DNA from 3 places in the Tunturiibacter psychrotolerans genome. Region 3 is predicted to be linked to each of the others. Evidence: riboswitches for the same ligand, from Rfam matches in the RefSeq annotation. Region 3 holds a riboswitch; each other region holds the start of a gene.

What was found. A riboswitch is a leader RNA that binds a small molecule or an ion and turns the genes downstream of it on or off. The one in region 3 is predicted to bind cobalamin.
Region 1: it holds a riboswitch for cobalamin, as region 3 does, so the genes downstream of both, cobG (precorrin-3B synthase) here and RBB77_RS07120 (cobaltochelatase subunit CobN) in region 3, are expected to answer to the same signal.
Region 2: it holds a riboswitch for cobalamin, as region 3 does, so the genes downstream of both, RBB77_RS06335 (carboxypeptidase regulatory-like domain-containing protein) here and RBB77_RS07120 (cobaltochelatase subunit CobN) in region 3, are expected to answer to the same signal.

Annotation. Positions count from the first base shown of each region.
Region 1 covers NZ_CP132942.1:1,430,074-1,432,336, reverse strand. Annotated here, with positions in the region: gene cobG (precorrin-3B synthase) at 1-898, opposite strand, end outside; cobalamin riboswitch at 1,161-1,353, opposite strand; tRNA gene RBB77_RS05920 (tRNA-Arg) at 1,664-1,740, opposite strand; gene ispG (flavodoxin-dependent (E)-4-hydroxy-3-methylbut-2-enyl-diphosphate synthase) at 1,806-2,263, shown strand, end outside.
Region 2 covers NZ_CP132942.1:1,546,000-1,548,262, forward strand. Annotated here, with positions in the region: gene RBB77_RS06330 (ectonucleotide pyrophosphatase/phosphodiesterase) at 1-689, shown strand, start outside; cobalamin riboswitch at 786-983, shown strand; gene RBB77_RS06335 (carboxypeptidase regulatory-like domain-containing protein) at 1,063-2,263, shown strand, end outside.
Region 3 covers NZ_CP132942.1:1,748,303-1,750,565, forward strand. Annotated here, with positions in the region: gene RBB77_RS07110 (CoA transferase subunit A) at 1-39, shown strand, start outside; gene RBB77_RS07115 (3-oxoacid CoA-transferase subunit B) at 36-701, shown strand; cobalamin riboswitch at 771-963, shown strand; gene RBB77_RS07120 (cobaltochelatase subunit CobN) at 1,120-2,263, shown strand, end outside.

The DNA.
Region 1 (2,263 bases), 320 kb from region 3:
GAATGGATCCGATTATGATGCCTCGCCACGGGGCTAGCCGAAGATCTCCATCCCATTCCGTTGCGATTGAGGCAATGCACTGTGTCTGCGCTGACGTCAGCCGTCCGAGAGGAACCAAGGGCACCAGGTTTACGAAACCGGCCTGCTTCGTCAAGTAAACTCCTACAGGCGCCTCGGCCACAAACTTGCGGTCATTCGAACAGGGACAGTCCACCAGAAAGTGAGATAGTTCACTAAGTAGATGGTTCATAGCCTGCGACATTGATGCAATTTTTCTTGCCCTTGCAGGCACGTCAAACTTTTTCGAAATATAGAGGCATACCTGTGCCGCCTCAAGAAGGCAGTCAACTGCCTTATCAATCGTCACGCCGAAGCCAGAAAAAATACCACCGATCACTAGATGAAATAAATGAGAATCGTCGACCGTTATTACTCGCAAGGCCAAATCGTCATCTTCATGGTTAAACCAGCTTCCCCCGCTATCGATAGCAAAGCTGAACTTGGGCGGTAGACCAGCCATCCCTGGGTCTCTGGTAATGCGGCTATCTAGCTCTCGAACAAACGGCCGCGAATCTAAAATCTCGTCGAAGCCTAAGCCGGCGAAGGGGTTTGTCACTACATTGCGAACGCGGTCGTGATTCGGTGAAGGCAAAAAGCCTGCGGAATCAAGTCCCCGAGCCAAATAGTTCAAATTCTCATTTTCAATGCCCCGCATCTGCAGATTTGAACGTGAAGTAATCTCCACATGTCCATCTGAAAATGCGGCGGACAGTTTGGCAATAGCAGAGAGTTGGCTGGGAACAATCATCCCACCCGGAACTCTGATCCGAGTGAGTAGGCCATCCTTTGCCTGAACGGCATGAAGAATTCCAGGGCAGAAATTCTCTCCAACTCTCATCGTAGAACTTTCTTTCTTAACTAGCGGTAAAACGGATCGCTTAGAAATCACGTTTGGCTATCTCGTCGTAGTCCGTCCTGAACGTAAGCCATAATTGCTACTGTCCTCGCAGAGGTCTTAGTTTTTCAAACCTCCACCATCACGCCCATAGCCTGGATGGGAATAACGTTCTTATCGCCACAAGAGGAGTGGGGAAACACAGCCTTGAGAGGTACGCTGTGGTCGCCCGGCCTTCCCCTCGGAGGCGTGTGCAATTCTGCCCATATGGGCAGCGTTTACGGCAGGTTTTCGGACTTACAGGCTGCCTATTCACTCCAGCTTCCCAGTTCACAACCGAACCAGTGCCAATGTGGAGTTTTCGTTCCTGATTACCGCTGCGGGGCAGTTCCGGGATCTCACCGGATTCCCTTTCAGCCTGCTTCTTGGAAGCAGACACCGGAAACATTTTGAGTATAGACCAGATAAATATTCCTAACAACGTGATCCATCACCATTAGGCGATAGATGTCAACGCTTTGTCACGATCGCTATCCCACTCTCGCCTCAGCCGTCTTCCCGCTGTTATCTGTCGTAGCGGATCCTAAGAAGGCCTCTTTATTTTGGTGACAGTTGCCTTAAGTTATCCGATTTACTTTTTCGCTGTTTTAAGAACAGGTGGGTGCCCCACCCGTTCCCGGTGATCAATCTTACTGATCCTCAGCTGCGGGCTCGACCAGTGAAATCGACGGTCGCTTTCCCGCTGCATCATCCGCGGTCTGAAGTGGATGGTGGCCCGGGGCAGAGTCCAACTGCCGACCTTCGCGTTAGGAGTGCGCTGCTCTATGCAACTGAGCTACCGGGCCACGTTTTGCTAGTGTATCGCGTAGGTTGTTGGTGCTGCGGTGGTAAACTTGGGGGTGGAGAGTTTATGCCTGAGATACAGCGTCGACGTGCGGTTACGGTGAATATTGGTGGAATTCGGGTGGGTTCGGATTCACCGGTTGTGGTGCAGTCGATGACGAATACAGATACGGCTGATGTTGAGAGTTCGGTGCAGCAGATTGCGGCGCTGGCGCGCGCCGGCTCCGAGATGGTGCGCGTTACTGTCAACAACGATGAGGCGGCGAAGGCTGTACCTGCGATCGTCGAGGAGCTTGCGAAGAAGGGCTGGTCAACTCCGATCATTGGGGACTTTCACTACAACGGTCACCTGCTGCTGAAGAAGTACCCCGAGACGGCGAAGGCGCTGGCGAAGTACAGGATCAATCCGGGCAATGTGTCGATCGGGCGGAAGGATGATGACAACTTCCGGACGATGGTTGAGGTTGCGGTCGAGCATCAGAAGCCGGTTCGGATCGGCGTGAACTGGGGTTCGCTCGACCAGGC
Region 2 (2,263 bases), 200 kb from region 3:
TCGCCTGGCTCAACCTGCCTCCGTCGGAACGTCCGCACTTCATTACCCTCTACTACAGCAACACCGATCACGCCGGACACACCTATGGTCCTGACTCACCTCAAGAGCAGGAGCAGGTCCATCACGTCGATCAACTCATGGGTGATCTCAAAGCCAGACTCGACGCCACTCATCTCCCCATCGACCTCATCATCCTCGCCGATCACGGCATGATAAAGACGGAAGGCGACTGGATCACACTCGACCAATTCGCCGATCTCTCACACTTCAAAACCGAGGGCACGCTCCTCTACGCCGAGAGCGAAGCTGACGCCCAGAAAGCTTACGAGAGCTTTCGCGCTCACCCAGACCCGCGTTTCACCGCCTATCGTCGAGTCGAAGTTCCTGCCTATCTCCACTTCAACGAAAACTCACGCGAAGGCGATCCAGTTATCGTCCCCAACGGTCCCTACAACATTCGCAGCCATGAGAGCCCCCGCAACCCACCCGCAGGCGAACACGGCTATGACGTAACCCGAATGCCCGAGATGAAGGCGATCTTCGTCGCAAATGGTCCCGACATCCGCCCGGGAACGAAGCTCGCCAGCTTTCAAAACGTCGATGTCTATGACTTCATCGCAAAACTCCTACAGCTCAAACCCGCGGCCAACGACGGGGAATTGAAGCCACTGCGACCCGCTCTGAAGTGACTTTTCATGATTTCGTCAAACAAATAATAGATATTTACGCAGAAGGCCGGATCCCTTCCGGCGTCGATTTCACCGAGTCATCGACGTGTGCTAATTTGTAAGAGAAACATCTTGGGTGCCCGCGAGGGCATAAAAGGGAAGCCGGTGTAAGTCCGGCATGGTCCCGCCACTGTAATCAGGAAAAGACTCTTCACGAGCCACTCGGTCTCAATCGGGGAAGGCGAAGAGTCAGGAGCCGCTCAACAGCAGCTTCCGCCTGTAAGTCAGGAGACCTACCCAGGAAAATCGTGATTCTACCCCCGCGTGGAAACGGGGCCGATCGCTCACTGACCCTGAGCCTTACGCCTGCTTTGCCACGCCTTTCGAGGCGAACGTGCTCTTATCGAAGTCAAGCAGCTCCGTCGTCAGAACACTTGTATCAACTCTGACGCTTGCCTTCCTCTTATCCGTCTCTACACTCCTGCACGCCGCAACCGGCGGCAGTATCTCCGGTACCGTCACGGATCAAAGCGGCGCCATCGTTATGGGCGCGGCGCTCAAGCTCGTCAACATCGCACAGCAGACAACATACCAGGCAATCTCCGACAAGCAGGGGTTCTACATATTTCCAAATCTGCCCGTCGGCCACTACGACCTCATCATCACCGCCTCCGGTTTCAACACACAGCGAAGAGCTGACCTTACTGTAGACACCGACTCCGCCATCCGCGTCAACGCTGCTCTCGATATCGGCACGCGGTCCGACGTCGTAACGGTCACGAGCGAAGCCGGCGTTCAAGTCGAGACCGTCGCAACCCATCTCGGTGAGGTAGTATCCGGCGATCAGATGACCGCCATCCCTCTGAACGGCCGCAGTTACACCGATCTGCTCGCCATCCAGCCAGGCGTCGCGCCCGTCACGACTCTTCTTCCCAGCTCCGTCATCATGGCCGGAGTCACCGGCAGCATCGACCCCTCCGGCGATGCCAACCCCGGCACCCTCTCCATCAATGGCCAGCGCGAATCCTCCAACGGATTCATGGTCAACGGAATCAACGTGGAAGAGCCCATGAACGGTGGAACCGCCGTTATCCCCAATCTCGACTCCATCGAGGAGTTCCGCGTCCTTACCACCAACTTCGATCCCGAGTACGGCAACTACAACGGCGGCATCATCACCGTCGTCAGTAAATCCGGGACGAACCGTCTTCACGGCAAAGCATTCGAGTTCTTCCGCAACACCAACCTCGACGCCAAAGGCTACTTCGATCAGACCCGCGCCTCCTTCGACCAGAACCAATACGGCGGAGCCATCGGCGGTCCCATCAAACGCGACAAAATATTCTTCTTCACAGACTTCCAGGGAGCACAAACCACACAAGGCGTCTCAACCGGCAACATCTCAGTCCCCACCGTCTCGCAGCGCAAAGGCAACTTCATCGATCCTTCCTCAAGCAAGAGCACACTCACTGGATGCGTCAGCGGCCCTTATCTGGCCTCGTTACTCTCGCAGGAACTGGGGAGGACAGTTACGGCAAACGATCCCTACTCGGCTCAATCCGTGTGTACGCCTGCCGGTGCAGCGAGCGGCCCCA
Region 3 (2,263 bases):
ATTGAGTCGAAGTTCATCAAGTCTGGAGGTGCCGCGTGACAGGCAAAGAGCGGATTGCGCGGCGGATTGCGCGAGAGTTTCGAGACGGTTTTTATGTGAATCTTGGTATCGGGCTGCCGACCATGATTGCTGAATACGTACCTGCGGGGATCGACGTTATGTTCCAGTCGGAGAATGGAATGCTCGGTGTCGGCGGGCCTCCGACCGATGACTGCGCTGACCCCGACCTCATCAACGCAGGGAAGCAGCCGGTGACGGAACTGCCGGGATGCTCGTTTTTCGCGAGCGAGGAGTCGTTCGCGATGATTCGGGGCGGACACATGGATATGAGCATCCTCGGAGCGATGCAAGTCGACGAGCATGGCAATCTCGCAAACTGGACGATTCCGGGAAAGATGGTGAAGGGCATGGGAGGCGCAATGGACTTGGTGGCGGGGGCACGTCGCGTGATCGTTGCTATGGAACATCAGACCAAAGATGGAGCTTCGAGGATTTTGAAAGAATGCACATTGCCGCTGACCGGACAGCGTGTGGTCCATGACATCGTGACGGAACTTTGTTGGATTCGCGTAAGCCCCGAAGGGCTGGTGTTGACTGAGGTAGCCGATGGGATGGACGCCGCTGAGGTGCAATCCCGGACCGAGGCGAGACTACTTGTTTCGCCAGATCTGCGTCTGATGACCGTCAACGCATCAGGGTAGTGGGCGATTTGCTTGCCGGCCGATTTTCGAGTCGACGTGAGTGTGACATCGCAACGATTTCGTTGTGGTATAACGAAATCTGTCTCGGGTGCCCATCAGGGCATAACAGGGAAGTCCGGTGAAGAGCCGGCGCGGTTCCGCCACTGTAAGTGAGGATAGCTGCTTTGAAGTACCACTTGGCCAATGGCTAGGGAAGGTAAAGCGGCGTGCAGGTCACCTGCCACCTCCAAGCCAGGAGACCTACCCGAGAGTAACCGGCAGACTTCTGCGGAGAACAAGAAGATGCATGATCGCTATTCTTATACGGTTTTCTCATCTGGAGCTCTTTCCATCGAACCTGTTGCCTTAGCGTCGGGAAGAGGTGTGAGCTTTGAGTGAGATGCATCGTCAACGTGTAGTACGGGCAGACGGTCGCCCCGTGAACATTGTGCAGCGGCGTGCGCATCTCTCCTATTGTTTTTCCGGCTGCTGTTGCGGGAGGATTGAGCGCGGCTATGCACAGGTGCCCGCCGAAACATACAAGGAAGAGTGGACTCGCCGGAAGATGCGAAATGCGGTCCATCTTACGAAGGCGGGATGTCTCGGACCCTGTGTTTTATCAAATGTGGCGAGCTTAGTCTTTGATGGAAGGGCAGTGTGGTTTCATTCTGTCAACACACCCTGGCAAGTGAAACAGATATTTGAATACATTGATGCGATGTTAGAAGCGGATCGCTTTTTGCAGCCGCCAGAAGAATTGCTTGAATATGTCTTTAACTTTTACGACTGGGACGCTCGGCCTCCGGCTTCGGTCTCGATTGCCTCTGAGAATGCGGTACAGGAAGAAGTACAGGGCATTGCCCTTTTTACGCATGCGGACACAGACTTGGTGACGCTTCAAAACGCGCGCCCTGGACTTCCAGGAGACATCAATGTTTTTCCTTATTCCTTGAATAGTCTGCGTAGTGAGGAACAGATGGTTGCGCTGTTAGCGGGAGCTCTGGCGCGGGCTCGCATTATCGTGTTGCGTTTGCACGGGCCATTGAGTTCGGTTGCTGGATTCCAGCTTCTTAGCGCCATGTGCGCTACGCAGAATCGATTCCTCGTCGTGGTGAGCGGTGTCGGCGAGATGAATCCCGAATTTCTTCGTGCCAGTACTGTCGATCCCGATGTCGTCGCGTCCGTGACGACTTATCTGGAGCGTGGTGGAACATCTAATCTTAGGGAATGCTTAAAATACTTGTCCGACCGTCTGCTGCTCACTGGGCATGGTTACGAGAAACCTACAACTCCCGCCGAGCACGGCATCTACATGCAGGATTTAGAGCACGCGGGATACGAGGACTGGCTGCAGCGTGCAGATCGTACGAAGCCGACCGCAGCCATTCTCTTCTATCGCGCTCATCTTCTCAGCGGGAATACTGCCTTCGTTGATGCTCTGGCTGAGGCAGTGGAGTCGCACGGCTTAAACGCGCTCTGCATATTTACATCTAGCATGAAGGCTCTGGATAACGATTTTCCGGCCGCGCTCCGACTGGTTGAAGGACGCGCTAATGTCATCGTCACCACGTTGTCATTTGCAA